Regions from separate parts of the Thalassotalea ganghwensis genome, predicted to be linked through region 1. Evidence: predicted binding sites of a transcription regulator. Region 1 holds the regulator's gene; each other region holds the start of a gene.
What was found. Region 1 encodes FNR, which switches genes on or off when oxygen is low (the NO sensors DNR and NnrR bind a similar motif). Its sites were predicted from a motif close to TTGATCTAGATCAA; they were not measured.
Positions count from the first base shown of each region.

Region 2: ACSLUH_RS04110 (GbsR/MarR family transcriptional regulator) is a predicted target of FNR. The motif match lies at 2,935-2,948, and genes of this name have one in related genera.
Region 3: clpB (ATP-dependent chaperone ClpB) is a predicted target of FNR. The motif match lies at 6,794-6,807, and genes of this name have one in related genera.

Region 1 is NZ_JBQRUM010000004.1:202,982-213,991, reverse strand. Features, by position in the region: gene ACSLUH_RS06050 (hypothetical protein) at 122-910, shown strand; gene ACSLUH_RS06045 (glucosaminidase domain-containing protein) at 920-1,753, shown strand; partial or broken gene ACSLUH_RS06040 (IS6 family transposase) at 2,129-2,245, opposite strand; gene ACSLUH_RS06035 (ligand-binding sensor domain-containing protein) at 2,345-5,404, opposite strand; gene ttcA (tRNA 2-thiocytidine(32) synthetase TtcA) at 6,359-7,252, opposite strand; gene uspE (universal stress protein UspE) at 7,475-8,404, opposite strand; gene ACSLUH_RS06020 (fumarate/nitrate reduction transcriptional regulator Fnr) at 8,625-9,344, opposite strand; gene ACSLUH_RS06015 (sulfite exporter TauE/SafE family protein) at 9,389-10,066, opposite strand; gene ccoS (cbb3-type cytochrome oxidase assembly protein CcoS) at 10,139-10,378, opposite strand; gene ACSLUH_RS06005 (heavy metal translocating P-type ATPase) at 10,375-11,010, opposite strand, start outside.
Region 2 is NZ_JBQRUM010000003.1:123,263-134,272, forward strand. Features, by position in the region: gene ACSLUH_RS04100 (cytochrome d ubiquinol oxidase subunit II) at 1-791, opposite strand, end outside; gene ACSLUH_RS04105 (cytochrome ubiquinol oxidase subunit I) at 784-2,205, opposite strand; gene ACSLUH_RS04110 (GbsR/MarR family transcriptional regulator) at 2,329-2,877, opposite strand; gene ACSLUH_RS04115 (helix-turn-helix domain-containing protein) at 3,786-4,769, shown strand; gene ACSLUH_RS04120 (TolB family protein) at 5,040-5,981, shown strand; gene ACSLUH_RS04125 (hypothetical protein) at 6,150-7,310, opposite strand; gene ACSLUH_RS04130 (acetyltransferase domain-containing protein) at 7,395-8,582, opposite strand; gene ACSLUH_RS04135 (ABC transporter ATP-binding protein) at 8,809-9,738, opposite strand; gene ACSLUH_RS04140 (ABC transporter permease subunit) at 9,735-10,583, opposite strand; gene ACSLUH_RS04145 (GrpB family protein) at 10,850-11,010, shown strand, end outside.
Region 3 is NZ_JBQRUM010000019.1:80,742-91,751, forward strand. Features, by position in the region: gene ACSLUH_RS16650 (GlxA family transcriptional regulator) at 1-697, opposite strand, end outside; gene ACSLUH_RS16655 (MAPEG family protein) at 804-1,232, shown strand; gene ACSLUH_RS16660 (GspH/FimT family pseudopilin) at 1,319-1,912, opposite strand; gene ACSLUH_RS16665 (GspH/FimT family pseudopilin) at 2,011-2,574, opposite strand; gene nadE (NAD(+) synthase) at 2,694-3,530, opposite strand; gene glnB (nitrogen regulatory protein P-II) at 3,707-4,045, shown strand; gene bamD (outer membrane protein assembly factor BamD) at 4,095-4,856, opposite strand; gene rluD (23S rRNA pseudouridine(1911/1915/1917) synthase RluD) at 5,008-5,982, shown strand; gene pgeF (peptidoglycan editing factor PgeF) at 5,963-6,742, shown strand; gene clpB (ATP-dependent chaperone ClpB) at 6,907-9,483, shown strand; gene ACSLUH_RS16700 (DUF4124 domain-containing protein) at 9,500-9,901, opposite strand; gene pssA (CDP-diacylglycerol--serine O-phosphatidyltransferase) at 10,096-10,956, shown strand.

The DNA.
Region 1 (11,010 bases):
AAGAAATTATTGTATTGGCTAAAAAAGCTTCTTTTAAACGCCGTAGTGCCATTATTTGTGAGTTATGGGTATAATAGTAACCCAATAGATTTAGCAGTAAAGACTTGGTCGTAAGGTATTCGTGGATAAAGAAGCAGTAGTTAAAGTAGGTGGTAGTGTCGAGAAAGCTCTAGCGGGTGATTATCGGATTAATGTTGGTGATGTATTGAAAGAAGCTTGGGCACTCACTAAGGAAGCAAGAGTATCGATTAATATTGGTTTATTGTTTTGTTTAGTCGTATCGGGCTCCATTTTGTATTTTGCTGCCAGTTACTTTGGTGATTTTAAAGCGCTCTTAGAAGATCCGCAGGCTAATTTAGCAGTGAATGTGATTGTCACGCTTTTGGTTTCGCCGTTTATAGTTGCTATTGAAATGATGGGGATTTTTCATGCTGTTGGTGTTAAAACTCACCCAAAAATCATTTTTGCTTTTTTAAAGCAAGGGGCACTGGTTGCAGCTTGTGCATTATTATCTTCGTTAATAATTTCTTTAGGCTTAAATTTATTGATTGTACCAGGCGTTTATTTATTGGTCGCGCTTTCGTTAACATTGCCGCTTATCGTGGAAAAACGATTAAGTCCCTTTAATGCTATCGTGGTTTCAATAAAAGCGACTCGTTACCAATGGCTTGCGCTGTTTTCTCTCTATGGCGTTTTGTTTTTTGCACTGGTCGTGGCCTTTATTCCAATGATAATGCTTGCCAACTCTTCGTTACAACTGCTGGGCGGTATTTTATTTTTCTTGGCCTTGAGTCATTTGGCACCGATGTTCTATCATGTTAAAGGGATCCTGTATCGAGAGATTTTTGGGATGACCTTAGCTGTCAAGGAAGGGCAAAATGATGCCCAAGATAATATTTTTAATGCGTAAAGGAACTGAATGATGAGTGTATTAAATGTTAACATGCTTAGCAGAGCGGTTATTCTTTTGCTAGTTGGCTATGCATTAATTTTTCCATTTATTAATCAGTCACTTTATAGTACTAAACAAAAAATTGTTAAAGAAAAGCCAAAAAAGGTGGTAGAGCAACCACTGCATGATATTGATTTACCTGATTTTTCAAGCTTTACTGACGTTAGAGCCAAGAAAGAGGCGTTTTTTTCGTTTATAGAGCCAGCAGTCATTCAGGAAAATAGAGAAATTCTTGAATTAAGACAACGAATTTTGAACATACAACAAAGTTTGGCAAGTGAGCAAAAGATAAATGATAAGGATGCCAATTTTCTTAATGAGTTATCGCGTTCTTATGGCGTAAAATCTTATCAATCGACTGATGAGCAAATTAGCAAATTACTGCTTAAAGTCGATATCATTCCGAATGCGTTGGTATTAGTGCAGGCGGCTAATGAATCTGCTTGGGGTACGTCAAGATTTGCGAGAATTGGTCTGAACTTTTTTGGGATTTGGTGTTACCGAGAAGGATGTGGCATGATCCCTAACGGTAGAGATGATGGTGCTCGTCACGAAGTAGCAGCCTTTGACTCTGTAGAACATGCCGTTGAACGCTATCTTCACAATATAAATACCCACAGCGCTTACAAAGTCTTTCGTACCATACGTCATCAATTAAGAGAGAGTGATCATCATTTGGCGCCTGAAATACTAGCAACAGGTTTATTACCTTATTCAGAAAGGGGCTTTGACTATATCACTGAAATTTCTGATATGATCAGACACAATCAACGATATTTTACGGATGAAGTCAGTGAGTAGAATGTCATATAAAAAGGTGTCTCTACAGTTATATACAGTAACTTTTAGTGTGTATAACATGTATTAAGGCAGAGAAATCTGCCTTAATACTGTTATTTATGCATATAGGTTTACAGTGTTTTCTCTACGACTTTCGCTGACATTCATAAACTAGTTTAGCTTCTTTTACATCAAAAAAATTGCAAAGTTATCCAACATCCTTTGTATGGGACGAGTATAGGTAAAGGAAAAATGTCATTTTTCCTAAAATCAAAATACATGATGCCTCATATTTTCCATATTGACATCTATTTTATATTCTTAAGGGAGTGTAGGGTGAGGATTTTTCTCATATTAATCAGTTATTTGATCGTAAACCATAATTCAAGGCAGGCGTGTTAAAAACCGTTGAGCCTGCCCTTGCGATTTAGACCGCCGCATTTTCCGTTCTTGTTGTCTACCGGGCTGATGAGACAATTCACAGCGGTTGTTTTCGTATTGCAGGTTAGAATGTTCTAAGCCGGCTCAATGTCTCGTGCAATTCAACAGTTTGACATATAGCGGGAGCAGACAGTAAAAGCATCATCTGTTATAACTTAAATAGATTGCTTACTATGTTTCCAAACTTTTGATAGAAGATGCAATTTTTAAATATCCAGCATTAATCGCTTCTTCTGTATGGTTCAGCATTTGGTGTTTAACTGTTTCATCTGGGGCAAGAGTTGCATTTGTAAAACTCACCCAAGCGTTTCTGCCATGAGTTTTGGCCATGTAAAGTGCTAAATCAGCCATGTGCAAGGTTTGCTCTATAGTGAATAATGCCCTCTCATCTGTAACGAAAGGGCACTGACAGAGACCAATTGAACAAGTCTTTTTAATAATTTTTCTGTCACCTATATCAAAATCATTTGCACCAATGGCTTGTCTAATTCTTTCAGCTAAGTCCTGGAGTGCTTCTAAGGTAGTTGAGCGACATACGATTAAGAATTCTTCACCTCCCCACCGAATCACCCAATCATTCTCTCGACAGTTTTCTTGGAGAACTCGGGTTAGTTGGATCAATACTTGGTCACCCGCATTATGTCCATAGACATCATTTACCTGTTTAAAGTGATCTGCATCGATAATCATGATGCCAATGCAGGAATCAGCTTTGCCTTTTTGACTTTCTTTGCTTCGTTCTTGCTGCTTGATCTCCTGATGAATAAAACGGTCGAAGAAGTGTCGGTTCTTCGCACCGGTCAACTGGTCAGTTAAACTAGCCATTTCCAGTTGCTTGTTTTTTTCCTCTAATTCGAGTGTTCTTAATTTGACTATGTGATTAAGTTCCCTTTTTTGTTTTTCCAAAGACCGTAAGCGTAACCAACTGATGAAGTATGTGAGTCCGGCAAAAGCAAAGATCAGGATCATCCTGAACCACCAGGTTTCATACCAGGCTGGCTGTTGCTCAATGACAAAGGCAACTTGTTTATCACTCCAGTTACCTTTTCGATTAGTCCCTTTCACTTTAAGCATATATTTACCGGGTGGAAGGTTTGTGTAGGTAGCGCGTCTGTTGTCAGCGCTTGTTTCGATCCAACTATGATCATAGCCCTCAAGACGATAGGCATATCTGTTCTTTTCAGGCGCACTAAAATCCAGTGCGGAAAACTGTATTGAAAAGCTTTGGGTATCTGGTGCTAATGTTAACCGTTCAGGAACTGGTGTGACTCTGTTATTAACTTCCAGCTGACTTATCACGAGTTCAGGCTGAAATTCCCAAGGAGTCCACAATTCAGGCTTGACGATCAGTAAGCCTTCAGTTCCACCGAAAAGCAGGGTCCCATCGCGCAATTTTTGATAGGATCCTGCCCAATTACTACCGATTGTCCAGCCATCCTCTTGTTCTAAAGACTGGGATGTTTTGTCCTTTGGATTTATCCAACCACCGGAGTGCCAAATCCTTCCAATATGATCAATCATAAGGTTTGAGCCACTAAAACCAGGCGTACCAATAGTGTTGCTCACAGGCTCAAATATTGCTTTTTTACCATCGAAACTCAGCAACTTTAATATTCTATCTGAAGTGCCTACAAACAGAGTCCCACTTTCGTCAAGTACTAAATTTTCTATGGAACCATCGGATAAGGTATCAGTTGTACCGGCGGATTCACTGATTGCAAATAATCTGTTGTTCTGTTTTATCAGCGCAAACAAGCCATTTTGTGTTCCAATCCATAGCACTCCGTCTGGAGTCAGGCTAAAACTACTAATGCCCTGGTTCCGGACCAAGTCAATGTTTTCGATATGCTCCAACGAAGTGAACTGCAAACGGGTGAGATCCAAACGGGCAATGTTGTAATTTGTTCCCACCCATAAATGTTTATCTGGCGTCTCATAAAGTGCCGTAACTTGAATATTGGCAACATCGTTATCAATCGAAAAATTCGCCAATTGCGTTTCAGACATTGTGTAACGGTAAAGTCCTGCATTAAAAGTGCCAATCCACACTGCATCATCGTACGCTTGCAGTAATACCCTAATAAATCCATCTGGAAGTCTTAAGCTGTTTTCACTATCGGGCCGTATCCCTTTGACGACCCCTTTTCCTGATTTCAATATATCAATACCAGTGCTTCGGTTCCCCAGCCATATGTCACCATTATTGAGTTCTATGATGGCACTAATATCTGAATGACTAAGTGACATCGGTTTATAGGGACTGTGTCTTAAGGTGCGAAATGCGGCATTTTTAGTATTGTAAAAGCTTAATCCATTGACCCATGTCCCCACCCAAATTAACCCGGACTTATCCGTTAATAGGGCGCCGATATAGTCGGAACTAATACTGTATTTGTCGGAGGAGTCATGACGAATATGTCGCAATACAATTCCACGATGAGCATCTACAACAGTAATGCCACCACCGAAAGTACCGAGCCAGATTTCTTTGTCATTGGGTTGTGTTATAGCGAAGACCCAGCCATGACTGAGCGTTTTCTTTGAGTTTTCAGTATGACCGATACGTAACACATCTCCGGTACTGATATTGATGCTTGCAGCTCCGTTACGGCGTGTACCAACCCACATTCTATTGTCTTTGGCTTTAAACAGGCGATATACGGTTTGCTCGTTGAAATCATTGTGCTCATCGCCAAATAGCGAAGCTGGCTCGTCCGAAGCAATACGATTATCCAGGGTTTCAGGCAAAACGATTCGGCAAAGTCCTGATGTCGTACCCATCCAAAGATGTCCTTCGTCGTCATAAGCCAGAGCCCTTATTTGCTTTTGTTGATAAACACTCGTGCAACCTTCAATATTTTCAAAATTGGTGATCTCTCCAGTTAAGATGTTAATATGACTGAGCCCCTTGTTTGTTCCAACGTAGATGCTACCTTGGTTATCCCCAACTAAAGTGCGAATTTCGTTATTAGGTAATCCTTCTCCTGATTGATGAGATTTTTGGAAGTGAGCAAAGTTGTCTGTTTCAGGCCGATACACCGAAACACCGTTGTCTATAGTACCAACCCAGATTTTTCCATCTGCTGCGCTCCACAGACTGTAGATAAAATTACCCGCTATGGAATCTGCCTGATTTGGCTCATGTAAGTATTTTTTTAAGTCGTAGCCATCAAATCGATACAAGCCTTCCTGACTACCCAGCCAGATAAACCCGGACTTATCTTGGACCATTGCGGTGCAACAGGAGGGCACATCAGCATCCTCCGCGACAAGCTGAAAGTTCAATTCGCCTAGCTCAAATAAGTTGCTTTTAATATTTTCCGTCGAATAAGCACAGACATGCCAACACCATATAGTGAAAAATAAAAGAGACCGTGAATAGAATGACAATCTTGTTCTCCCAGTCATACGAAGATGTCGTTGATACCTTGCCTAATAATTGTTTTTCACTTATGAGCCTTTATAGAAGCAGTTCTAACGGCATTTCTTCAGTGAAATTGATTACTGTACTTAATTATTGTGCGAATAAGAAAAATTTGCTAGCTCGATTTATCAGAGCCTAGTGCAACTCATAGAAAAGTAGCGGTATTGTTAGCGTAAAATGAGCATAAATCAGTACCATTTGATCTTGTTTCTTAAGAGGAACGTTGCGATTCTGCAATACCTTTTTATCTGTATAGGTATTGTAACCAACTCTTTGGACCTGCGGGGAGCAGAGCTGTTGATTTCATTTTTGATTGATTCTCGAATATTCAACTGGCCTCTTTCTCATTATATTTGCCGTTCGAACAGACTCAACTAGGTAATTTGTTAGGTCCGCTATGGGCGTATAGCCGAAGTAACTATCAATGGTGCCGGCACATACTTCACCGTCAGGCATAACACTCGACCGTCTGCTATTAGTCTCATAGCAGACCTTCCAATTTTTACATATGAGCAGAAATGACGAAACCCAATCCTATAATGTAAATAGCCGATATAAATTATTAGATAGATAGTTAAATAAGATTACTTTTAAAAACGTACACACCGTATATACACAGTGTGTACGTAAATAATGCCTTGCAAAAGCTCTACTGATAAAGCCTATCACTTACTCGCGAATGTACATAGGTTTTACTGTATAGTTAACAATGGCGCTTTTTAATTAAGTATGCTGCTACCTTATCTTAAAAAATCATCGTGCTATAGGTTAGAGACATTAATAATGAGTGACTCATCGATATTGGTTGAGGATACGGTCTCTTTTGAAAAGTCATAAGCTTCTCTTGGTTTACTGCGATCTATCGGCAAGTTTGCAAAATCAAACAGCTCCGTATCTGCTAATTGACTTGGACTGACATTCTTTATCGATTTAAAAACATTTTCGACGCGGCCAGGATTTGTTTTATCCCATTGATTAAGCATACTTTTAATATGTTGTCTTTGGAGGTTTTCCTGTGAACCACAAAGGTTACAAGGAATGATTGGGTATTCTCGTAATTGGGCAAATTCGACTAGATCTTTTTCACGACAGTAGGATAATGGTCTAATAACGGTATTTCGTAAATCATCTGCTCTAAGTTTGGGGGGCATTGCTTTAAGTTTTGCACCAAAAAACATATTAAGAAAGAGTGTTTCAACGATATCGTCCATATGATGACCCAGTGCTATTTTCGTGGCTCCGATCTCTTCAGCAAACGAATACAGTGTTCCTCGCCTTAAACGAGAACATAAACCGCAGGTTGTTTTCCCTTCTGGTACTTTAGCTTTAACGACTGAATATGTATCTTTATCAACGATATAATACGGAATATTTAAGCTTTCAAAGTAATTAGGTAAGACATCGGCTGGAAAGCCCGGTTGCTTCTGATCGAGATTTACGGCTACAACCTTAAAGTTTATTGGTGCAGATTTTTGAAGGCTTAATAGAATATCGAGCATAGCAAAGGAATCTTTACCGCCACTAATAGCGGCCATCACGACATCACCATCTTCGATCATATGATAATCAGCAATAGCCTTACCAACTTTACTTCGAAGTCTTTTTTGTAACTTATTCATTTCAAAAACTTCTTTGCGGTTATCGACTTGATTCATTTTACTTTAACTACCTAGTTTACGTTTATTACACAGCTATATGATAATCGCTGAACTTATTTGATTAAAAATGGCGACATATTATATCGCTTATTTATTTTAGAGGTAAGTTATTTATAAGAGAGTCTAACGCTAAACGACTAGTTTGATGTGTTATTAGGGGCTGTGTAGCAGATAATGTTTGCTAACAGCCCGCGGTACAGATTTGATGTTAATTATTAACTATTGCGCCATTGGTGAAACATAACCTTCAGGCTTCAATGCTAAAACATCACAATTTAGGTTATCGATAACATGCTCGGCGGTATTACCTATTAATGCGGCTGAAATGCCAGTTCTACCAATGGTACCGAGTATGACGAGTTCAGCATCTAATTTTTCAGCTTGATGCTGAATAACCTCTTCAGGAAGACCTTCTTCTACGTGTGTATGAGTGCTGTCTACACCAAATTTTTGTGCATGATTGGCCATCGCAACTTTGTGGTGATTAAGCATCGATTCATTATATTCCCCAGCATTAAATTCAGGAATTTCTATGGCAATATTAACGGGCGTGCCAGGAAATGAGTTCACTAAATGGACATTCGCGTCGATTATTTTTGAAAGGTTAATCGCCTCTTCAGTAATTTTATTGTTTAACGCTTGGTGTTCTTTTTCATCGCTACCAACATGAACAGCGGCTAAAATGTTACCTCCTTTCGGCCAACTATGCTCTTTAACCAGTAATACAGGAGATGGACATTTTCTAATTAAATGCCAATCAGTAGGGGTGAAAATGACCGACTTTAACTTATGGTGTTCATGTGTGCCTTTAAGTACGATGTCAAAGCCTTGGGTTAATACCTGCTCAATAATCGGTTCAAACGGGCGATTATGCCAAACGACTTTAAAATCGATAGTTAGAGAATTTTTTGGTAATGAGGTGATTTTTTCTTGTAACCAAAGTTCCCTGTCCTTGATAACCGTTTGACGCATTGCTTCTCGCTCGTCACTCGATAACATAGTCGTCATTTCGTAGGAAAAATCATAAATGCACATAAATGCGGTAATGGTTGCACCCGTTTTATTAGCTAACTCTACCGCTCGTTCAAGCGCTTTTTGATGCTCAGTGGTTGGATCGATGACGGCTAAAATCTTTTTATACTTTTCCATTTCGTGCCTCTAGCATTACCTGAATCATATAGTGAGTTTTTATACTAATGATATAAGTGTAGTTGTTCAATGATCATGCAGCAAAGAATTGCTGATCATTGTTTTAAATCAAGATATTAGTTGTTGATTTATTATTGATATGTAACTGAAAAATAGTACGCAAGAACTTGCTACTATAGGGATAAAGTTTGTGGAGCGTTTCTGAGCGTGAATATTGCCGCTAAAGTGCGGCAACCTCTTTCAATTTTTCTATATCAAGGATACGAATAAATTTACCTTCAACTTCGATTAATTGGCTTTTGTGAAAACGATTTAATAGTCGGCTAATCGTTTCTACGGTTAAACCAATATAGTTACCGATATCACTGCGTGTCATCGTTAATCTAAATTCTGTTTGCGATAGACCTCGTGCATGGAACCTCATGCTGAGCGATGAAAGAAAGGTTGCCAAACGTTGTTCTGCATTTTTACGATTTAGCAAGGTCAGCATTTCTTGATCAGCCTTAATTTCCGTGCTCATCATTCTCAGAATTTGCTTTTTCAATTTAGGCACAGAGTTTGATAACGCGTCAAGGGTATCGTAAGGAATTTCACACACCATAGATGTTTCTAATGCTTTTGCAAAACTAGGGTGCTTTTCAGCTGCGATTGCATCGAAACCGAGCAAATCTCCAGCCAAATGAAAACCGGTGATTTGTTCTTCACCATGCTCATCAACAGTAAATGTTTTAAAGGTACCTGAACGGATAGCGAATAATGATTGCATCTTCTCTCCGTCACGAAACAATTGTTCGCCTTTATGAATAGGACGCTTGCGGTCAATGATTTGATCAAGCTTTTCAAGTTCTTGATCATTGAGAGTAAAAGGCAGGCATAGCTCACTAATACTACAATTTTGGCAATGAATGTGTTGCTGGCCTGAACATTGACGGTTTTGCATCATAAACTCTAAGAAGATTGTTACACTGGTATATGGAGATGTTATTAGAACATTATGCCAGATGCAATCTTTAACGTAATAATTCCATAAATGATCAATGTAATCGCCATTACTTGACGAAATAGCGTATGAGAGATGAGTTGCCTGAATGATAAAAAACCGACAGAAACACTAAGCAGCGCAGGTAAAGTTCCAATGCCAAACCCCATCATAATTAGCGCGCCTTGCCAAGGATCCGCTGATGCGACTGACCAGGTAAGTGTTGAGTAAACTAGCCCGCACGGTAACCAGCCCCAGAGTGCACCTAATCCAAATGCTTTGGCTAATGAATCGACTGGAAGAAACTTCTTATTGAGTGGTGAAAGGAATTTCCATAATATTTGTCCAACTTTCTCAACTTGAACTAATCCACTGTACCAGCGACCGATATATAGCCCTAAAAGTATTAAGAAGATACCCGATATAAACCTCATTATATTTAACGGAACGCCAAGGTTTTTTGCAGCAAGTGAACCAGTAAAACCAGCGATAAAACCAATGAGGCTATAGCTAATAATTCGGCCAATGTTGTAGTAGAGTGTATAGAAGAACTTCTTTGTGCTAATGCCTTGGTCATTGGGCAAAGCAGCCGTTAACATCGATGAAATACCGCCACACATTGCGATGCAATGACCAGCGCCGAGCAAACCAACAACCAAGCCAGCGAAAAAGTTCATCTCCATTAGGGGATCCTATTGAAAACTAGTGGCGATAGAAGGGGGGAGTTTGACGACAAGTTAAATTTAGCTCCTTTGTTATTCTTTATTTAGGGCATTTTTACTCACTGAGTCAGAATTGGTTTCTGCCTGCGGAATGTCTTGTTCCTGACTATTGGATTTAGGTGGTTTATTTTGTTTGTCCTCTTCAAACAAAATGCTTAATCCTTGTTTTTCTAAGTCGTCAAATTGGTCAGTTTTTACGGCCCAAAAAAAGAGGTAAATTCCTAACGCTGTTAAAATTATCGCGATAGGTATTAATACATAAATAATACTCATTTTGAGCCTCTTTTTAGCAACCGAAGTGAATTAGTAATAACAAGTATAGAGCTCAAAGACATACCAACAACAGCCATGTATGGCGTTATATGACCACTTACCGCTAATGGAAGTACGATGGCATTATAACCCATCGCCCAAGCGTAATTTTGTTTAATCACTCGTTTTGTTTTAACTGAAATATTAAATAAGGTCTTCATAGAGGACAAGCGGTTATTCAACAAAATAACGTCTGCCCCTGATTTTGCAACATCGGTGCCTCCACCCATTGCAACCGAAATGTGGGCTGCGCCAAAAACTGGTGAATCATTCACACCGTCACCGAGCATCGCGACTGTGAATTTCTGTTGATAGTGCTTTAGTTTTTTCATCTTGTCTTCTGCAGAACAAGATGCATAGATATGATCAAGTGTTAGCGCGTCTTGCACCGTTTGACAACCCGCTAGGTTATCCCCTGAGAGCATAATTGTTTTAACATGTTTCTTCTTAAGGCTGTCTACCAAAGCTTTTGCGTCATCGCGTATTTGGTCGATAAAACTAAATGAAGCGAGTAGTTTTCCATTTTTTGCTAACACACATCGAGCCTGCTCAGTATCTTCTTTTGATTCAGAAAGCCAAGACGACCTACCGAT
Region 2 (11,010 bases), on a different contig from region 1:
ATACCAATGCAAGCGATAAATGGCAGTGCCTCATTCTTTAGTCGCTGCTGCTGTATTTGATTGACTGCTCGCCACGCTATAATAAATAAAACAGCAACAATCATGGGGATAAGAATTAACCCACCACTGAATGACAAACTAAGCCAACGTTGATAAATGCTCTTATCAATAGTGATATTAGCGACTGATACAACGATGATACCGCATAAGCATAACCATAACGTTCGCCGCGCGTATCGGATTGCACGTTGTTGTAGTTCACCTTCTGTTTTCATCATCAGCCAGGTTGCACCGATAAAACTATACGCAATACTGACACCAATGGCACTTAATATGGCAAATGCTATGGCGATAGGTGTTTGTTCGAAACCCATAACATACAGGCCGAGCATATAACCTTGCGCTAAACTGGCGATAAAAGATCCGAACTTAAAGACCTTATTCCAAGTAGGTTTGTGGTTAAAAGCAGCTTTAGCGCGAAAGTCAAAGGCAACACCTCGTAAAATTAGACCGATCAACATAATCACCGTTGGTAAATAAAGTGCTTTAAAGATCACACTATGAGCAGTGGGGAAGGCAATAAGCAATAGGCCAACGGCTAGCACAAGCCATGTCTCATTGGCGTCCCAAAATGGACCGATAGACGCAATCATGGTGTCACACTCCTCGGGTTTATTGAGTGGCATTAGCATGCCGACACCCAAGTCATAGCCATCGAGAATTGCATAGAGAAGTGTTGCCAGAGCCATCAGGCCAGCAAAAATAACGGCGAGTGTTGTTTGCTCAAACATTAGCGTGCTCCTCAGTGGAAGGGGTAGATGACGTGTGTAGCGTCTGCTGAAATGGCATGTGCTTATTTTTAGCGAAGTATCGATGTTCGTGTTGTTGAATTTCCTCAATCTCTACTGCTCGCATCGCCATAATAAATAAGGTGCTAATGTAGGCGATAAGCAAAAATGCATAAACCAATAAATAGAGTATCAACGACATGGCAACATTTTCAGCGGGGAGATCGGTTACCGCATCCTTAACCAATAATACGCCACTGACTAAGTAGGGTTGTCGACCAATTTCGGTGACATACCAGCCAGCCAGCGTTGCTATCCAGCCAGAAAAACTCATGGCGACCAGCAACTTCAGTAGCGATCGGGGAAATGCTACTTGGCTTTTTTCAAATTGATACCAACGATAGCGCCCGTACCAAGCAACGATAATCATCAGTAAACCTGTCGCGACCATCACTCTAAAACTAAAGAATACAGGAGCCACGGGAGGGGTGTGTTCAAATTCACTTAGCCCTTTAATTTCTCCGTTGAGTTCATGTGTTAAAATTAAGCTGGCGAGTTTAGGAATACCAAAAGCAAAATCGTTTTGTTGTCTTTCTTCATTGGGGAGTGCAAAAAGTAGCAATGGTGCGCCTTTTTCGGTGTGCCAAACACCTTCCATCGCGGCAATTTTTGCAGGTTGATGTGCTAAAGTGTTTAGGCCGTGCAAGTCGCCAACGAAGGCTTGAAGCGGTGCTAATATCATCGCTGCAGTCAATGCGACTTTTAAGGTAAGCTTTGGTGCACGCTTATCGTCGCCTTGTAGTAAACGAAAAGCGCTGATCCCAGCCATTAAAAAGCTTATCGTTAAACCTGAGGCGATAAGCATGTGCGCTAAGCGATAACCAAAAGATGGGTTAAAAATTATCGCAAACCAATCAGTTGGGTAGGCAATACCTTCTCTTAGCTCAAACCCTGTAGGGGTTTGCATCCAAGAATTTAGTGATAGTATCCAAAAAGCTGACAAACTGGTGCCTACGGCAACAATAATGGTGGCTAACGTGTGTACCTTCGGGGGTACACGTTTAATACCAAATAGCATTATCCCTAAAAACGTGGCTTCGAGGAAAAATGCGGTGAGCACTTCATAACCAAGCAGAGGTCCGGCAATATTGCCTACTTTCTCCATAAAACCTGGCCAATTGGTACCAAATTGAAATGACATTGTTATGCCACTCACTACACCAATGGCAAAACTGAGTGCAAATATTTTTACCCAAAAGCGGTAGGCGCGCATCCACACCGCATTTCCTGTTCGGTCAAATTGCACTTTAAAGAAGACTAAAAACCAGCACAGTGCGATGGTAATCGTAGGAAAAAGGATATGAAAACTAATGTTTACCGCAAATTGAATTCTGGAAAGGAGCTCTGTATCTAGCATAGTAAATCCTTACTCGTGCATAAATTGGGCACAAGTTGGCTCGTAGTGCTTTATTTAAAGCACTAATGATTAAAAAATTGTTATCTCGAGTCGTTGGAGTGTGACGACTCTTAAGGTTGTCGTTTAACTACCGCTTTTTAAGAACTTGTCTTTCATATCAAGCACTTTTCCTACCCCTGAGCCTAGTTTTAATAGGGTTTTAAGTTTATCTGGGTTCATAGTTTGTAGCTCGCTCGCGAAAAAGGTAATACTTTCGAGTAAGTCATGTATTTCACGCATTTTATCTTGCGCGTAAACTTCTTCGTGATTAGCGGGTTCATTGAGTAAGTTGTCACGCAATAAACTGAGCGTTGGATCAATTTCTCGTTTGCGACGCTCTTCAAAAATGCGATTAGCCATTTCCCAAATTGAACCAGCAGGGGAATAATATTCTTTTCTATCGCCAGGCTTATGTTGCACTTGAATCAAACGCCACGACTGCAACTCTTTGATCCCCATACTCACATTACCACGACTGATATTAAGCAGTTCAGACAGTTGGTTGGCGGTTAATGCTTGTTCACTGATGGTAAGTAGGCCATACATTTGCCCTACAGTACGGTTAAACCCCCAGCGACTTCCCATTTCACCACAATGCAGAACAAACGCCTCAACTTTTGATGACATGATCATATGTGAATTCCACTATGTTTTAAAGTTTCAGAAATTACTGAAACTTTAAAACATAGTTTGATATAGATCAAGTTTACAACAGAAATTTTGTCGATATTTTTTGTTAAGAGCGCAATTAAATCAAAAGTATTAAAAGCGGTAAGAAGGAGTCATTGAAAGATTTACAAAGGAAAAAGACAAAAAAAAGCCGAAAACATTGTCTTCGGCATGATAGCTTTGGGGAAAGCCAGAATATAAAAAATTATTACAACAGGCGTTCGCTAAGGGAACAAAATGAATTATAGAGTAACCACTCTATAAAAGTAAAGTCTTTACTCTAAAAAATTAAATAATTGTGTAATTTGTTTATTGTGGAGAATTATGATTGCGCGAAATGTTTGAGATTACACTCAAAAAATGAGTTTGGCTTTTTGGGGCTAGTATCGGTAGATGAAACGCTCTCAAGTATTATGTCCGTTACTAATCAATTGCATTGCATGTGATTATCACTGTCACTAGCATCGTAAGTTTTTTGCTTAATAAAAGTGTCGGTGGCATATGGGTATCATTCGTGTTTGAATGCTGGCTATTCGAGATTTCAAATATTCTATCGCTCTTCATACTCGTTACCATAATTCCATGCAAAAATGTTATTGACGACACAGTTAGTTGAACAACAATTGACTAGCAATTTTGTTTTAAAAGTCGAAAACTACCTTGTTCGAAGTAGTTGTCTAATGCTATTTTTCTCATGGTAGGGTGAAGTTTTTTGAAAAAATTAATAAAAAACATTACTTTTAGTATATTTAATTTCAAATACTTACGTGAATTGCAACCGCTAGTTGACAAAATAACAAGCTAGCTTGGTAGTGCGCAACAGCCTGTTTTTCTATGGTGATGACCACATTACCAACAAAGGATAATTACTGATGAAATTAGCGGATAAAATAATCAAGTTAAGAAAGCAACTTGGCTGGTCACAGGAAGAACTAGCAGAAAAAATTAACGTATCTAGGCAATCTGTATCTAAGTGGGAAAGCGCTAACAGCATTCCAGATTTAAATAAAATTATTATGCTGGCAGAGCTTTTTGAAGTGTCTACTGACTTTTTATTGAAAGACGAAAACGAATGCTTTGACAAAGAGAGGGATGTCGTCGCTCAGGATTCACGGCTCCACCAAGTCAGCTTGGAGGAAGCGAATGCTTATGTCGAAAGTAAGCTTGAAGCGTCTAATGTCATCATGAAAGGGGTGATATTGTGTCTATGTTCTGTTATCCCGCTTTTTTTCTTTTTTGCTTTGGCCGAGACCGGACGTATGGGTATGACAAATGATATTGCAGCAGCGAGCGGGATTGTTGGGATACTCATTTTGATCGCTGTTGCTGTCAGTTTTTTCATCAAAATTAATCAGTATGAAAAAGACGTTGAGTTAATTGATAAGCAGCCGTTTGAATTGGCCTACGGTGTACATAGCGTTTTCCAGGAAAAGTTGGAACGTTATAGGTCTAGCTATAACTTGAGGCTTTCTGCTGGCATATTTTTGTTTATTACCAGTTTTTTGCCATTAATGTTAACCGCCATTTTTAATGGTCGACCTGATGCAATATTAATGATGATGATAGTGTTGATGGTGTTAATTTCTGCGGGTGTTTTTATTGTTTCACCTGCCTCAGCGAGGTACGACGCTTATAACCATATTTTAAACGATAATTCTGCCAACAAAGAAAAAAGTAAGCGAGAAAAACGTGCTGAAAAATTAGCTGCGTTCTACTGGCCGATGTTGGTGGCTGTGTTTTTGGGGTGGAGCTTATGGACAGCAGAATGGGGCATGACTTGGATAATCTGGCCTGTTGGCGCGGTATTGTATGTCGCATTGCTTGGTTTAATGGAACTACTTGAAAAAGAAGAATAGCGATCTTTTAAGGGTACAACATAGCAGGTGCTTTATCGTTTCATCGTCAAACATGACGAGTTTCACTTAAAATATGGGGTTGGTGATTTCATTTGCACTAACCTCAAGTTAAAAAAACATTTTCTATCATAAACTTTAGAGGCCGTTTTTCTCAACCTGATATTGAGATAAACGGCCTGTTTTTTGCGTTGTAGTTGCTATGTTTTTGTGCCGTAAACAATAAACTTGTATTTATTAACCACTGGTTTTGATAAATAGGGACAGCTTTTTATGCAAGCGAAAATGACTTATCCATTAAAGGTTTTTCTGGCGAGTTCATCAATTTTTTTTATTTCAATGTTTTCTCATGCTGCACCTGAGACAATGGAGCAACCATTTTCAATTATTTATGGCTTTAAAGAGGGGAATACTAAAGCCATTTATTTGAGTGATGCAAAAGGCAAACAACGTGTAAAAGTGCTCGAGACGGAAGCGAGTGATGGTTACCCTGCAGTTTCTCCCAATGGCATGCAAATCGCCTTTTACGGCAAATACGATAAACGTAGAACCTGGTCGATACATACTGCTGATATCGACGGTAATAACATTCGTCGCTTAACTAACGTAAAACACGTTTGGGATAGCGCACCTGCTTGGTCACCTGATGGCAAAACCATTGCCTTTGCGCGTGAATACCAAGATGAAAAAAACCAATGGCAAGAAGAGATTTGGTTGATGGATGCCGATGGTGCTAATCAACGTCAAATCAAAAAATTGGCGGGTCGCAGTCCAGAGTTTCTAGCTGACGGACGATTATTGTTTCAATCTCAATCGAGCCCGAGCCAGATCAGCATCGCCAATATTGATGGTAGCAATGTCATTCAGCTTACCAATGATGATAGCAATAATATGTCACCAAAAATTTCACCAGATGGCTCACAAATCGCGTATTTATCAAATCGAGATGGTAACCAAGAAGTTTATGTGATGGATATTGATGGCTCTAATCAAACTCGCATTACCAAGAACCGTGTTGAAGAATGGGATCCAGCATGGTCGCCTGACGGCAAAAAGGTGTTGTTTTCATCTCAAAATGTGCATGGCTTTTATGATATTTACAAAGCCAACAAGGATGGCTCAGCGATAGAAAAGGTACTAGAGAATGGTTCACAATCGGCAACAGTGCATTATATCGATACGAGCTATTTAAATAAGTTAGCTAACACTCAATAGCAAGATTTGCCAAGTAATGTGCTTAATTAATGCGTTTGCACTGAACAGGAGTTAGAACTCGCTACTTTTAATCGAGCAACTTTCAAAATAAGCACCAGTATTTTATTGGCGAGTTTCGCTTTTTAGATCTGGCGTTACTGATCAAATAAATTCCAATTGAAAGTGGTGTTAGTTGCTGAGTAAATTACAAAGGTAATTTTTATCTTGTTGTATAGCTTGCGTTAGTTCTTCAAGCCCTTTTTGTTGAGAATCAAGCTCACCTATGTTGTCAAGGTTGTAGAGATAAGTTCTGGTAAGGCTCTCATCGAGCATAAGTGCTGTATTAAAATGAAATAAGGTTTCTTGGTTTTGTTGTGAAAACAGTGCTTGCCGTTTTTTCGTTAATTCTTGATGTAAATCAGTACTCGCTTGAAATTCAGCTATCGATTCTTGTAGCACCAAGCCGATAGCTTGAGAAAGTAGGGTTTTACTGCGGGTTGCTATGTTTCTTCCTAGGGTCAGGCAGGCTTCAGCAATAGCCGGATTGGAAACATTATCATTACACCAATTCCGAATAGCTGCAAAGGATGGTAACACCACACTGCTTGCTAAACCGAGCATGGCATTTTGGCTAAAATTACTTGCCATCGAGCCTTCTAGTGCTTCAGCATAGGTAACAGCAGATTCTCCTATTCGCTCGTTAAACAATGAAGTTTGCGTAAGTCTAGCAATTTTTACCATTGTCTTTTCGTCATTTCCTTGTGCAGCGTAATAAGATATAGAGCTTAACCACATTGCCCCGTTTTCTTTATCAACCATGGTTAAATCGCTGATTAAACTGTCGGTGCAACGCTGATCATCACCAGTGGCACAATAGTTAATTATGTATTTAGCCGTTAACGGGTCTGCTGAGAAATCGTTAATATAGTTGATAAGCAAATCTAACCGTGTTTGGTTTTCGTCAGGCTCGGCGAATAATGCGTAATATCTTCTACCTTTTTGGGTAGTAGCGTCTTGCAGTGAGCTAAAATACGTTTGAATGTTGTTAAGTGATTCTTGTTCATCATCAATTTCATCTGGGATATCGCAGGCTACAAAGCTACCTGCTAGCTTTGTCTCATTCTCGATAGTATCGGTTTCATTAGCTATGACATTTGACTGAGCATCATTTTTTGACCGTACAGAAATGGATTGTTGCTCTGAAGAGTCAATTGGCGCTAATGCTGCATTTTGCAGTTTAGCTTGTGTGCCGACAGCTGTTATGGTTTCGCTTTTGTGGCTAAAAAGGTAGAAAGTGACAACTATGACAATAACGATAGCCAATAATGATAAAACGTACCTATTTTTCAAAGCATTAATCCATTAATGTCAAAGGGAGTTTTTGTATATTACATGCAGTTAGAGGATAGAGCAAAATATTTAAATAACAACACGTTAAAGGTATTTAAGCCACCATTTTTTGTTGGTTGATTTTATTAATACAAATTGTCGACACGGAAAGTACAGCAGAATAACGATTGCGAGCCAAATAACGTAGGTAAAAAACAAATTTACGCCATGAGTATCAGGGTAAAGCCAAAAAGGGCCGGTGATAACGCTTAAATCACTGCCTTGAAACTTGCCGATAACTATCGCAACCAAGTGGATCACGTAAAGGTGCACCACGTAAAAGAAAAACGGTACCTTGCCGAAATTAACCATCCAATGATGAAATTTCGATTGGCTCGACTCTGCAAAATACATAATCAGTGAACTTATACCTAATGTTGCTAGCAGGTAAGCTAACGAAGGGGGATACTTTTCAACATTTAACATTGCTAATAATGACAACAGACTATTAGCTTGAGCGCTCCACTGTGTCGGATTGCCATAAATATTAAAACCTCTAAGAATCGCAAATGCTGCAATGCAGCTAAGTGCAAATGCCATCAATATTCTTTTGCGTTGAGACACATCAAGCTCGAAGATAGGCGCTATCATATAGCCAAGCGCCATAACGCCAACCCACGGTATTAAAGGATAAGCCATATAAATAGTTAGCCCAAAAATTTCAACGTTGCCTGAAACATGAATAGACCACCAAAAGGGCATTGGCGAATTAGGCGGCATCCAATTGTTGGTCGGCAGTGTGCCATCAAAAGCGTTGTGTCCAAAAATCAATGCTAACGCTATAAGTAAAATCAATGGTTTAGGTAACCAAATAAGCGCAGCAAGGGCAATCATTGACATGCCCAATGCCCAAATGACTTGCAAACCAACTTGAAAGTTTGGCGAAAACCAATTCATATCCCATGCAAACGAAACCACCGTCAATTCAATAAAAACTAGCCATATTCCACGAGTCACTAGAAAGCGCGCTAATTGTTGTTTAGATTTTTTTCGAGCAATAAGCCCGGCTGAAACACCGGCGAGTAGCACAAAGACAGGCGCACATAAGTGAGTTATCCATCTTGTTAAATATAAAGGAACCGTGGTGCTATCTAGATCTAGCGGGTTAATTGTCGATGCATGAACGTAATCGCGCACGTGATCTAATGCCATGATGACAATGACAAGGCCACGCATAAAGTCAATTGATTGTAATCTTGTTATGTAGCCTTGGTTTTCATGGGGATCTGTCATCTTCATCCTAAGAGCTATGCCATACTGCATTGAAACGAAATAGAGTGGTTGGCAGGGGCGCTGCTTTCAAAAGTCGTTAACTAACTTTAGTTGGCATTACCGGTAAGTCAAACTATGGCGTTATAGAAGCGTTGTGTTTGATTGGAAAGGCAGTTGCGATTAACTGCCTTTATCACTCAGGCCAACAGCCCTAAGAAAATAGCTGTTTTGTAAGCTTTGGGTTTAATTAACTGTTACTTACCATTCGCTCAGCATGGGTGAATAGTTGTTCTTCAAGAGAGCGGCCTTTAATAAGTTGGCGATACTTAATGCCATTATCGGCAAAAAACTTAAGTAACTGTTGATCAAAGTAGGGCTCAATTTGTTCATTGTAGGTAATGACAAACTCCATACGATTAGTTTGTTCAATGTGCTCAACTGCAGAAAGATTATTAAGAATTAACTGTTTATCTTGTGCTAATGCATCGAGCAGTTGCACAGTGATGTAACCTGCGTTAGAGCTACTTTCACCGATTTGCTGCTGACTTAATTGCCCTTTGTCGAGGTACAGTACAGTGCGACAGAGTTTTTCAAGTTCATCTAAGTTGTGTGAACTGACCATAATGGTTGCTTGTGAAGAAAGATCACTGATTAACTTTCTAATCGCTCGAGCATTAACAGGGTCAAGACCCGCTGTTGGTTCATCAAGCAGGATAAGCTCAGGTTGCCCCAATAAAGCTTGCGCTATTGAGATACGTTTTCTCATGCCATGGCTGAGCTCTTGAGGCTTGACGTGCATGCTTTCTGCTAGACCAACTAATGTTAATACTCGCTCAGCTTCTTTTAATGCCATGGCTTTACTCATACCTTGCAGTTTGCCAAAAAATAATAATTGCTTGAGAATCGAGAAACGAGGATCGAGTTGTGCGTCCTGCGGTAATGCCGAAAGTTTGCCAAAAAGCTTTGGAGAATTTGGTTTATGTCCAAGAATTTCAACCTGACCTGAAGACGGTGTTAAGTAACCACAGAGAATGCTAAACAAGGTGGTTTTTCCTGCGCCATTTGGGCCGACCAACGCTATAGGTTCTCCGGTTTCTACTGAAAAATTAATGTTGTTCAGTGCCCGTTTATTACCGTATAGGTGACTTACGTTTTTACAGTGAATAACTGAACTCATAATGCTTTCCTTTTAAATAGGGTTAATGCTAATGACAATAAAACCACAGATTGGCAGATTGGCAGAACCAGCTGATTTAACGATTGCAGGCCAAATGAAGTGACTAAGCGCGGATACTGTGCCCCTAGAAGACCTTTCATCATAAAATCTAGCTGAGGAATATAGTAGATAAGAACCCCAGTCAGGATGAATGAGCCTAGAATGGCGATAATAGCGAGAAATGATGCAGAGCGAGCGGTTTGACAGACTACCGACGTTAACGCGGTCACTGCTACAAAAGGTGCAAGTACGAACACCATATGAAAAAGCACAAAACCAAAATGAGGAAGAAATGAAGAAATTAAACTAGGGTCTCGATAAATGGCCATGCCAGTTGAAGCGATGATCGTCGCCAGTACTAAAAGTATGAGAATAAGTAACTGGCCTAAATAGCGACCAAAAAACAATTCGGTTCTTGTGCACCTTAGTACGATAAAACGCAGTGTTCCCCGAGCTCTATCTGAGGATATTTGATCAGCAGTAATAAATAACGAAAACAACGGATACAGAACCAAAGAGGCCAACCAAAATACTGCAATTTCAGGTACAGACCAACTTAAAAGGCGCTCAGCGCCAAACATTCCTAGTGCTTGCTTGAGTGAGTTGGCAAATTCAGGTTGGGTGACAAGTGTCGTCGAGTAATATATCGGGTATCGTAAAATAAAATACCAAATTAATGCGAAAGCGGTTAGTGCCATCCATCCGCGTTTAGTATTAAATAACCGCGTTAATTCATAGCCAGCAATAATTTTTACGCGTGACAGTGAATTGATCGGTTGAATATTTTCAGTAAGCGAGTTGTCCATAGATTTTCCTCAGCCATAAATTGAAATAGTTTAAGCGATGATTGTGCCAATCTTAAGTTATTGTAAATATTATGTTTTATTGTTTAATGTTGGAAGCGAGTAGCCTTTGCGACTAATTAATCGTCAGATTGCTCATTTTTGTGGATATTTTTACACCGCTTCTAGTGATACCGTAAAGCCTGCCGTTAGTGGACTAGTGATCGCATCCGATAAGTAATTGTTATAAAATGCACATTATGTTTTTTTACCTAGTTTAAAGTGATTTTATGGCTAAACGTATAATAGAAGTAGTTGCTTATAACCCTCAATGGCCACGATTATTTGAGTTAGAAAAAGCGTTGCTGAGCGACATTATTGGCGAATTTGCCACAAAAATAGAGCATATTGGTAGCACTTCTGTTGAAGGCCTGGCAGCCAAGCCCATCAT
Region 3 (11,010 bases), on a different contig from region 1:
TATGAATATCCTTTAAATTTTCTACCATCCAGTCAACAACGGCCGTCAATTTATTGATTGCTCCAAGTTGCTTAGATAAAAGTGCGCTAAACTGTTGTTGACCTCCCGGTCTGTGAGCATAAACCACAAGTTGTTTTGCAATATCCATGGCAACTTTTTCACCAAAATCTTCTTTAACAATCGCTAAAGCCATGTCGATACCTGAAGAGCCTCCTGCAGAGCTCCAAATTTGACCTTGTTTTACATAAATGGAATGACTATCGACGTTTATTTTAGGGTAACGTTGAGCTAGCATTGGTGCGGCTTGCCAGTGACAAGCAGCGGTTAAGTTGTTTAGTAAACCCATTTCAGCAAGAATAAATGAGCCAATACAAATAGAGCAAATACGAGTTGATTTTGAAAAGGATGCTCTTAATAACAAAGCTAGTTTTTTGTCAGATAAAACGGAGTGGAGCGCCGAAATGTTATCGGTACCAGGTACAAGCAGCATATCAATTCGCTCGAACTTCATATTAGTAATGGCAGTCGTTTTTATGCAAATATTTGCGCTTAATGTAATGTAACCACCAGCGGCGCTGACGTAGTGAATATTATAACCTTCGTTTTTAGATAGCTTTGCAACATTATCAAAAACTTCCGCGGGGCCAGTAATATCTAGGGCAACCGCCCCTTGATAAACAAAAAATACGACATTCATTCGAGTAGTCACCATATGGCACAAAAAGATGATTTTATGTCATATATGACAGCAGTAAAAGAAGCTAATCTAAACAAAACCCTCAAATATATACGGTATAAGTGTCATGATAGATTTAAGTCAAAAGGTATTGGCTCCTGTTGCAGTTTTAGTTTTGTGGACATTCATCATAGGCTTTCGCATGTTTTGTCATCGAATTGCTGAAATGAAGCGTTGTAAGATATCACCTGATAGCATTGCGCTGTCACAAACTCGCAGTGCTCGTTTGAAGGACTCTCGAGCTTCTGATAACTACAATCACTTGTTTGAACAACCTATCCTTTTTTATGTGTTATCTGTTACTGTTGTGTTGGTTCAGTACGTGCCAACAGGTTACCTATTGATGGCTTGGAGCTTTGTGATTCTTAGGGTAATCCATTCAATAATACAATGTACCATTAATAACGTGATGTGGCGTTTTAGTATTTTTATGGTGAGTTATGTTTTGCTAGGTTTTATGTGGGGGCTGTTTTCTTGGTATCTTTTTACCGCTTAGCAATTGAGTTTGTTTATTACTATTTTCACAAAAAGAAAACCTTTTAACCCCTGTAGCGCCAAAATTTTATAACAGTTAATACTTTGTTAAATGCAGCCAACTGCGTTACCGTTTCTATCTTCATCTTCTCCATCCCCGTCGATATCTGAAGTCGCAAAAGAGCTGCCGGATATATTGATAATAACAGCACGGGATAGGTCGGTTCTACCTGAAGGGCAATAAGTTAACCTTACAGGGCCAGGAGAAGCTAAGCCACCAGTTGGTGAAAATACTATTTGTCCTTGGGTTGATTGAATGGCATCCCCCGCAGCGGTGGCGGATTTCGTTTTTACTAATATCTCTGTTGCGTTATTAAAGGTATTTGCGTCGGCTAAAGTATTAACAGCATTTGTAAACACACTTAACTGATTTTGCCAGTTGTTTATTTGACATGTGGTTCCGCTAAGGGGACATAATGTAACGAATTGCCCAGTATTCACAGCAGTATTTCTCGCGGCTAACACCAATCGTCGAAGTTCAGATATTTCATTATCAACTCGAGACTTTAAGGTGAATTCACCAAGTGCAGGTATCCCGACAGCTAATAAAATCCCAATTAATGAAACACTCACCATGAGCTCTAATAAACTAAAACCAGAGGTTCTGTTTGTTATTCTTTGTAACTGTTGACGTTTACACATAAGAAATGCTTAATGCCTATGAAGTCAAGTCCTTTAGATGTTATAACATTTATTAAAGATTTCAGCCAATATTTATTTAAACTAGACAGGAGGAGCCACTAGTAACAGACAATATCATGTCCAGTGCGTGTGACATCTCTGTTTGTTTGCGGATTTACTATCGACTTATAGATCCGGCCTGTAATGGCAACAACAATTGCCCTCGATTTATTCGCGTGGTTTTTTGGGCAATATTTAAACGTTGCGTTTTGCCCCCAACCCGCTAAATGTCCATTTGGGGCGTATGAAACACCAATACGTGTTCTGCCATATTGCAATTTATCACCAGTGTTAATAGCTGCTTTAGTTTTAATGATTTGCTCTCCCTCGGTAATATCGAGACGCTTATTATTGTTAGGGTCAGTAAAAACTGAAAGTTCGCGGCTCCAATCATTATCGCATCTACCATTTAGCAGCGGACACAAGGTTACCGTATGGTTGTTGTTTAACGCTGTATTACGAGCGAGTAATAATAGCCTTGATATCTCTCCGATCTCGCGATCAACCCGCAATTTGACGATAAAGTCATTCATTGAAGGCACTCCTATTAAGAGAAGCACCAGTAATATGGCGACAGAAACTAAGGTTTCTATCAAAGTAAATCCTTTTACATTAATATTCATACCTCTTCCTTGAGGTTAGTGATAATTCTGTAAAAAGTTATAGTTGATAACGTTAGAGTTTGCGAATTAACTTACGCATTTTTCTCAGCGCTTTTTGCTGAATACGCAACTTTAAAACGTTACTGGTCATAAATAGTGGGTATTGGCGCGCGTTTGTGCGCGGTTCTCTCGTAGATCGCAATAAGTCGATTTTCGACATCGGGGTTAATAGGTTTTCCTTCCAAAAAGTCATCGAGTTGGTCGTAAGTTAAACCTAGCGCATCTTCGTCTTTTTTACCTGGCTCAAGCTCTTCTAAATCAGCTGTAGGTGCTTTTGTTATTAATTTTTCAGGGGCTCCTAAATGAGACGCTAATTGCCTTACCTGCCTTTTTGATAGACCAAACAAAGGCGCTAAATCACATGCGCCGTCTCCCCATTTGGTAAAGAAACCGGTAATGTTTTCGGCTGAATGGTCAGTTCCAATAACTAAACCACCTAGTATGCCGGCAAGATGATATTGAGTGACCATACGAGCACGAGCTTTAACATTACCCTTTGAGAAATCTATTTGTGCGGCTGAAGCATTCAGGAGGTTTTCTTTTCTTAAGGCATTTAACGTTTCATTATGAATGCCATCGACACCGCTGGCTATATTGGTTGTTACGATGTGAGAAGGCGCAATAAAGGAAAGCGCTAATTGTGCGTCGTCTTCATCGGCTTGAACAGAATAAGGTAAACGTACAGCAATAAAGCGGTAAGTGTTCGTTTCATATTGCTCGTTTAACTCATTAACGGCTAGCTGTGCCAATCTTCCACAAGTAGAAGAATCAACGCCGCCGCTAATACCTAAAATAAGATGATTTAGTCCTGAATTAAGCAGCATTTTTTTTATAAAATCAACACGACGTTTTACTTCGAATGTAACATCAATCGTAGGAAGTACTCTCATTTCTTCAATAATTTGTTGGCGCGCCATCAACAACCTCATATTTCTAACAGTATAACTAGTAGCAGTAGTAATGTTGTTAGTGTACCAAACTCTAATCCACTTGTAGTTATTCTTATTTAAAAATCAGCTTTTCGTTTATTACAACAATTGTGTACAATCTTAGTTTATAATATTCACCACCTATTTGGTTATACAGGCTAGCTATGAAGAAGATTGAAGCAATTATTAAACCTTTCAAATTAGATGATGTTCGCGAGGCGCTTGGCGAGATTGGTGTTAATGGGATGACCGTATCTGAGGTTAAAGGTTTTGGGCGTCAAAAAGGGCATACTGAGCTGTACCGTGGCGCAGAATATATGGTTGACTTTTTACCGAAAGCTAAAATTGAAATAGTGATCTCAGATGAAGATGTAGAGCGTTGTTTAGAAACGATAACCGAAACAGCCAAAACGGGGAAAATAGGTGATGGAAAAATATTTGTTACCGATGTCGAGCGAGTAATTCGTATCCGAACGGGGGAAGAGGATAACGAAGCTATTTAGGCTAGCAATAAAAAAAGCGCGTGAAGCGCTTTTTTTATGAATGTGAAATCTATTTCACCAAGTTATTTGAAGGGTAATTTGCTGCAAGCACTTGCATGGCATTATTTCGTAAATCAGTTAACCCCATCTTTTCGTAGGCTTCAATCATAATCTCTAACGCTTGTTCTACTTCCGCACTTCTTGAGAAATTCTCAATAATATAGCGTCCGCGATTTGCAGCTGAAGCATAGGCATCTCGCTTCATGTAGAATTTTGCTACTTTCAATTCATATTTAGCTAAACGAGATTTAATCTCCATCATACGCTTTCTGGCATCTGCTGCGTACTTGCTCTCAGGGTACTGCGTAATAATGGTTTTAAAATCATTGAATGCTTCGCGCGCTGCCGTAGCATCTCTATCAGAGCGGTCAATTCCTGCTAAATCTTGAAAAAGGTTTGCTTCAGTTTCTAAGTTAATTAACGCACGCATGTAGTAGACATAATCGACATTAACATGAGTTGGATTCAATCGTAAGAAACGATCTGTTAGCGCAATACCTTGAGCTGAGTCACCACTTTTGTAATAAGCATATATTAAGTCTAATTGCACTTGGTGACTGATCGGGCCGTATGGAAAGCGAGAATCTATCGCTGAGAGCACTTGGATCGCTTTTTGATAAAGACCGTTATCTAGAGCTTCTCTTGCGTCACTAAAAAGAGCTTGTGCTGATTTATTGGGAACTTCATCAACTTCGGCTTTCTCTGAAGAAGAACAACCAGCCAGTAGAATTACTGCGGTTAAAAATAGGGTTCGAAGAGTCATTTTTTCCATAGGTCTCATTATCGTAGTCTTGTATTTATATAAATTAATAAACAGTAATTACTATTTACTTAATGTAATTGCCCGCACAAAAGGGTAAAATAATTACAGCATTCTAACCTAGCAAACTTGCAATGCACAGTGCTAATTCACAGAGATTTTAATGGCTGAAAAAATTCAACACCAAGATACAGTACCTGACTCATGTTTAGGCATGCGTTTCGACCAAGCAATAGCGCAAATGTTCCCAGATTATTCGCGATCTCGATTGAAAGATTGGATATTAGCTGGAAAAGTATCCGTTAATGGGGAAGTATTGACGCGTGCTCGCGAAAAGATGTATGGTGGCGAAGAAATAGTGATAGCTGCCGAAGTGGAGTCAGAAGAAAGGTTTGAGCCACAAAATATCCCATTGAATATCGTTTATGAAGATGAAGATATTTTGGTCATTAATAAGCCTGCGGGTTTAGTCGTCCATCCAGGTGCGGGTAATCCCGATGGGACAGTTCTTAATGCATTACTGCACCATTGTCCGCAAGTCAGTGTTGTTCCTAGAGCAGGCATTGTACACCGTTTAGATAAAGATACGACCGGATTAATGGTGGTTGCAAAAACCATCGCCGCACAAACTAACCTAGTTGAAGCATTACAAGCCCGTGAAATAACGCGTGAGTATGAAGCTATCGCCTGTGGAGTTATGACAGCAGGTGGAGTCGTAGATGAGCCGATAGGGCGACATGCGACGAAGCGAACACATATGGCGATCACCATGTCTGGTCGACCATCAGTAACCCACTATCGTGTAATGGAAAAATTTAGACTTCACACGCGTTTGCGTTTAAGGCTTGAAACTGGTCGAACACATCAAATTCGTGTTCATATGGCGCATATTACCCATCCTTTGGTTGGAGACCCTGTTTATGGTGGCCGTCCTCGACCGCCTAAGAATGCGACACCAGAGCTTCGAGAAATATTAAAAAACTTTAAAAGGCAAGCACTGCATGCTGCGATGTTGTCATTGTTTCATCCCATTACTGGCGAGCAAATGACATGGCATGCAGAAGTTCCTGAGGATATGGTAAAACTGACAGACATTTTACGAGAAGACACCAAGTTAAATGAGCATACTAACTACTAGTCTTTCAATAGATAAATCAGCCTTAGATCCTATCAAATTGCCTGTTAATAACGTGCAGGCAATTCAAACCACCCGATTATCACCATTCTCATCTTTATCAAGTATTCCTCCATACCATCACTTTAATTTAGGCGTTCATGTAGGAGATAATGCTAACCAAGTTAATGCTAATCGCCGTCAGCTTCTTTCATTATTTCCACAAGGGGTGCAAGCCCAATGGTTAGACCAAGTGCATGGCAATACGGTTGCTGAAATTACTCAAGTATCAGAGAAAGCGATTGTTGCTGATGCTGCTGTTACACGCACTCCTAATATAGCGCTGTCGGTATTGACGGCAGATTGTTTACCTATTTTATTAACAAATCAACGAGGGACTGAAGTCGCTGTCATTCATGGTGGCTGGCGACCACTCGCTAAGAGTATTATCGCTGAAACATTAAGTAAGTTCGAATCACCTGCAATTGAAATCATTGCATGGTTTGGTCCCTGTATTGGCAACAAGGCGTTTGAAGTTGGTGAGGAGGTTCGTGAAGCATTTTTATTAATATCGCCTGATCTAGCATCTGCATTTACTCCTCGTTCAGAAGGAAAATGGTTTGCAGATCTTGTGAGTATTGCTAGCACGATGTTGAATACTTGCGGCGTACAAAAAATTATTTATGGTCATCATTGTACGGATTCAAATAAGCAAAGGTATTATTCTTATCGTCGTGATCAAGTCACTGGCAGAATGGCTTCCCTTATTTGCATCAAACCATAGCTTTCTTAGCATAGCGATTAGTTCTACTGTTTTGATTACTTTTACAAATTCTTGATCGATATCAAGTTTTTAATCGATGCTGACTTGATAAATTTTTTAAAGCCCATAGATTTAATGTGAGATTAGTCGTAAGTCCAGTAACATGGCCGTAGGAGAAATAACCCATGCGTTTAGATCGTTTCACACAATCATTTCAAGTTGCAATTTCTGATGCTCAATCGATTGCATTAGGCAAAGATCATCAGTTCATAGAACCAGCACATTTAATGTTGGCGTTACTCAATCAAAATAATGGTAGTACAATTCCGTTGCTCAAGAGTGCTGGTGTAGATATTTATTCATTTAGAACACAAGTAGAACAATTAATTGAGTCGTTTGCTCAAGTTAGTGGTACTGGTGGCGAGGTTCAATTATCGAACTCACTCGGCAATTTACTTAATTTATGTGACAAGTATGCCCAAAAAGAAGGTGATAAGTTTATTTCATCTGAGATTTTTGTCTTAGCTGCCCTTGAAGATAAAGGGAAGTTAGGACAAATCCTAAAATCGCTTGGGGCGACGCAATCTCGTTTAAAAGATGCTATTTCTCATGTTCGCGGTGGTCAGAAAGTCAATGATCAAAATGCAGAAGATGTCCGTCAGGCCTTAGAAAAATATACGGTTGATGTTACTGCACGAGCTGAAGAGGGTAAACTTGATCCTGTTATTGGTCGTGATGATGAAATCAGGCGTACTATTCAAGTTCTTCAAAGAAGAACTAAAAATAACCCTGTGCTAATCGGCCAACCTGGTGTTGGTAAAACAGCAATTGTTGAAGGTTTGGCCCAGCGCATTGTCGATCATGAGGTGCCTGAAGGCCTCAAAAATAAACGCGTGTTATCTTTAGATATGGGGGCGCTTGTAGCTGGCGCTAAATATCGTGGCGAGTTTGAAGAGCGACTCAAAGCGGTTTTAAACGAACTTGCCAAAGAAGAGGGCCAAGTGATTCTGTTTATTGACGAGCTTCACACTATGGTTGGTGCTGGTAAAACAGATGGCGCTATGGACGCTGGTAATATGCTCAAACCAGCACTAGCTCGAGGAGAGCTCCATTGTGTTGGTGCTACAACGTTAGATGAGTATCGTCAATATATTGAAAAAGATGCAGCGCTTGAGCGTCGCTTCCAAAAAGTATTAGTTGATGAGCCTTCGGTAGAAGATACCATAGCTATCTTACGTGGTTTGAAAGAGCGTTATGAACTGCATCATAATGTCAACATTACTGACCCGGCTATTGTAGCAGCGGCGACACTGTCTCACCGTTATATTAGTGATAGACAACTTCCAGATAAAGCGATTGATTTAATTGATGAAGCGGCTTCTAGTATTCGATTGCAAATGGATTCTAAACCAGAAGAGCTGGACAAATTAGAAAGAAAAATTATTCAGTTAAAGTTAGAGCAAAAAGCGTTAGATGGTGAAAGTGATGATAGTTCATTGAAACGTTTATCATTAATTAATGAACAATTAAGTGACTTTGAAAAACGCTACCAAGACCTAGAAGAAGTGTGGACGTCTGAAAAAGCAGCTCTACATGGTACTCAAGCAATAAAAGCAGATTTGGAACAAGCAAGAATTGAGCTAGATGCAGCTCGTCGCGCTGGCGATCTTAACAAAATGGCTGAGCTTCAATATAGTCGTATTCCTGAACTTGAAAAACAGTTAGATTTAGCGTCACAAGCAGAAATGCAAGAAATGGCGTTATTGCGCAATAAAGTCACAGACGTTGAAATAGCGGATGTACTTTCAAGGGCAACCGGCATTCCTGTATCTAAAATGTTAGAAGAAGAGTGTAATAAATTGCTCAATATGGAGGATAATTTGCATGAGCGAGTTATTGGTCAATCAGAAGCCGTTGTTTCAGTGGCTAATGCAATTCGCCGTTCAAGAGCAGGCTTAGCAGATCCGAATCAGCCGATTGGCTCTTTCTTATTCTTGGGACCAACAGGTGTTGGTAAAACAGAACTCACTAAAGCATTAGCGCATTTCTTGTTTGATAGTGAAGACGCATTAATTCGTGTTGATATGTCAGAGTTTATGGAGAAGCATTCAGTAGCGAGATTGGTCGGTGCTCCTCCTGGATATGTAGGTTATGAAGAGGGTGGATATTTAACTGAAGCGGTTAGAAGAAAACCCTATTCGGTCATCTTGTTAGATGAAGTTGAAAAAGCACACCCAGATGTATTTAATATTTTACTACAAGTATTAGATGATGGGCGATTAACCGACGGTCAAGGTCGCACTGTCGACTTTCGTAATACCGTCGTCATTATGACATCAAATATTGGTTCCGATATTATTCAATCTTTCGGTGATGATTCTCGTTATCAAGAAATGAAAACCAATGTTATGGCCGAGGTAGGACAGCACTTTAAGCCTGAGTTTATCAACCGTATAGACGAAACCGTCGTATTTCATCCACTGTTAGCGGAGCAAATAGCTGAAATAGCTTCTATTCAACTGAAAGAATTAGCTAAGCGACTTGCTGATAGAGACATTACTATAGAAATAAGCGACGAAGCATTAGCATTAATTGCTGAGGCTGGATTTGATCCATTATTTGGAGCTCGACCTTTGAAACGTTCGATTCAACAGTCGTTTGAAAACCCGTTAGCGCAAAGGATTTTATCTAACGAGTTTACGAGTGGTGATACGATCTCAGTTAGTGTAGATAATAATACCTTGGTATTTAACAAAAAATAATAACTAAAGGTAGAGGTTAGTTATCTGAACAATAAACCTCTACCTGCTTTTCACTGATGGCTAATTGCTGTTGTTTTTGTACAGCCGTCAGTAGCTTAACGTCACCATTACTATCTTGATATTGAATTTTATCATAGGTTTTAAGCGTTTGTACGTTTGCTTTTGCTTCTTCACACTGGTCGTTAGAACCTTCGATATCTAGTGCAGTAGGCTCTTCTTCAACTTGATTGGTTTGATCAACCAATTTTTTTTGATGAGCAGCTGACATCGTAAGTTCAGTATAATTATCATGGCTGGGCTGTTGTTGACTAAAATGAACCACGTTATTTTCATCAACCCATCGATATACGGTCACGTTGGTTGCACACACTGTAAATGAGAAAGCGGCTAATGCTAATCCAAAGTATTTAACTTGCATATTCCTACCTATTTGAGTGGGCAGCTTTACTTCACTTAAAACTGCTATCTTGCTTGATTTATAGCAATTAGTAACAAAGTTTACAAATATTTATCAAAGTAAATAAACGATTACCTAGAATTTTCACTGACTTCAACTTGTTATTTATGATAAATTGTTAGTCAATTCTGTATTAATAGCTTATATATTACTTTATGTCTGACAAAACAACTGAGAACAACTCTCCGTCAAAAGGAATTTACCTCTTACCTAATTTATTGACCACTGCTGGCTTATTTTCAGGTTTTTATGCCGTAGTTTCTTCTATGAATGGTCATTTTGAAGCTGCAGCAATCGCGATTTTTGTTGCAATGATATTTGATGGTTTAGATGGTCGAGTGGCAAGAATGACTAATACACAAAGTGCTTTTGGTGCTGAATACGATAGTATGGCTGATATGGTGTCCTTTGGTATTGCCCCTGGTCTTGTCGCTTACAATTGGGCTTTGTCTGATTTAGGAAAATTTGGTTGGATAGCTGCATTTGTCTTTGTTGCTTGTGCTGCACTGCGATTAGCAAGATTCAACACTCAGGTTGGTGTTGCCGATAAAAGGTACTTTCAAGGTTTAGCAAGTCCTGCTGCAGCTAGTGTTATTGCGAGTTTAGTTTGGCTTGGAACAGAATATGGTATTGATGGTAAAGAACTTGGCGTGATATTTGGTGCAGTTACCATTATTACAGGTTTATTGATGGTGAGTAATTTTAGATACAACAGTTTTAAAGAAGTCGACTGGAAAGGGAAGGTTAACTTTATTGTTGTACTTATTATTGTATTAGTATTCGCGGTAGTCGCGACTAGTCCTGTAGAAATATTGTGTGCGATATTTGTTCTTTACGCATGCTCAGGACCTTTCACGACAATACGCTCAGTAAAAAAATTAAGGTTAGAGCATGTTGTTGGTGATGATGACGATGCCGAATTTATTGAAAATATTGTCGAATCAGAAGAAAGCAACGGCAACAGTCCGATAGACGTTAAAGCGAAAAGTGAAAAATCATCGCAGAAAAGCAAATAAAGCGAACAATTGATTTTTCATTTTTAAAGAGCCTTTATTAAAGAATACAAAAAA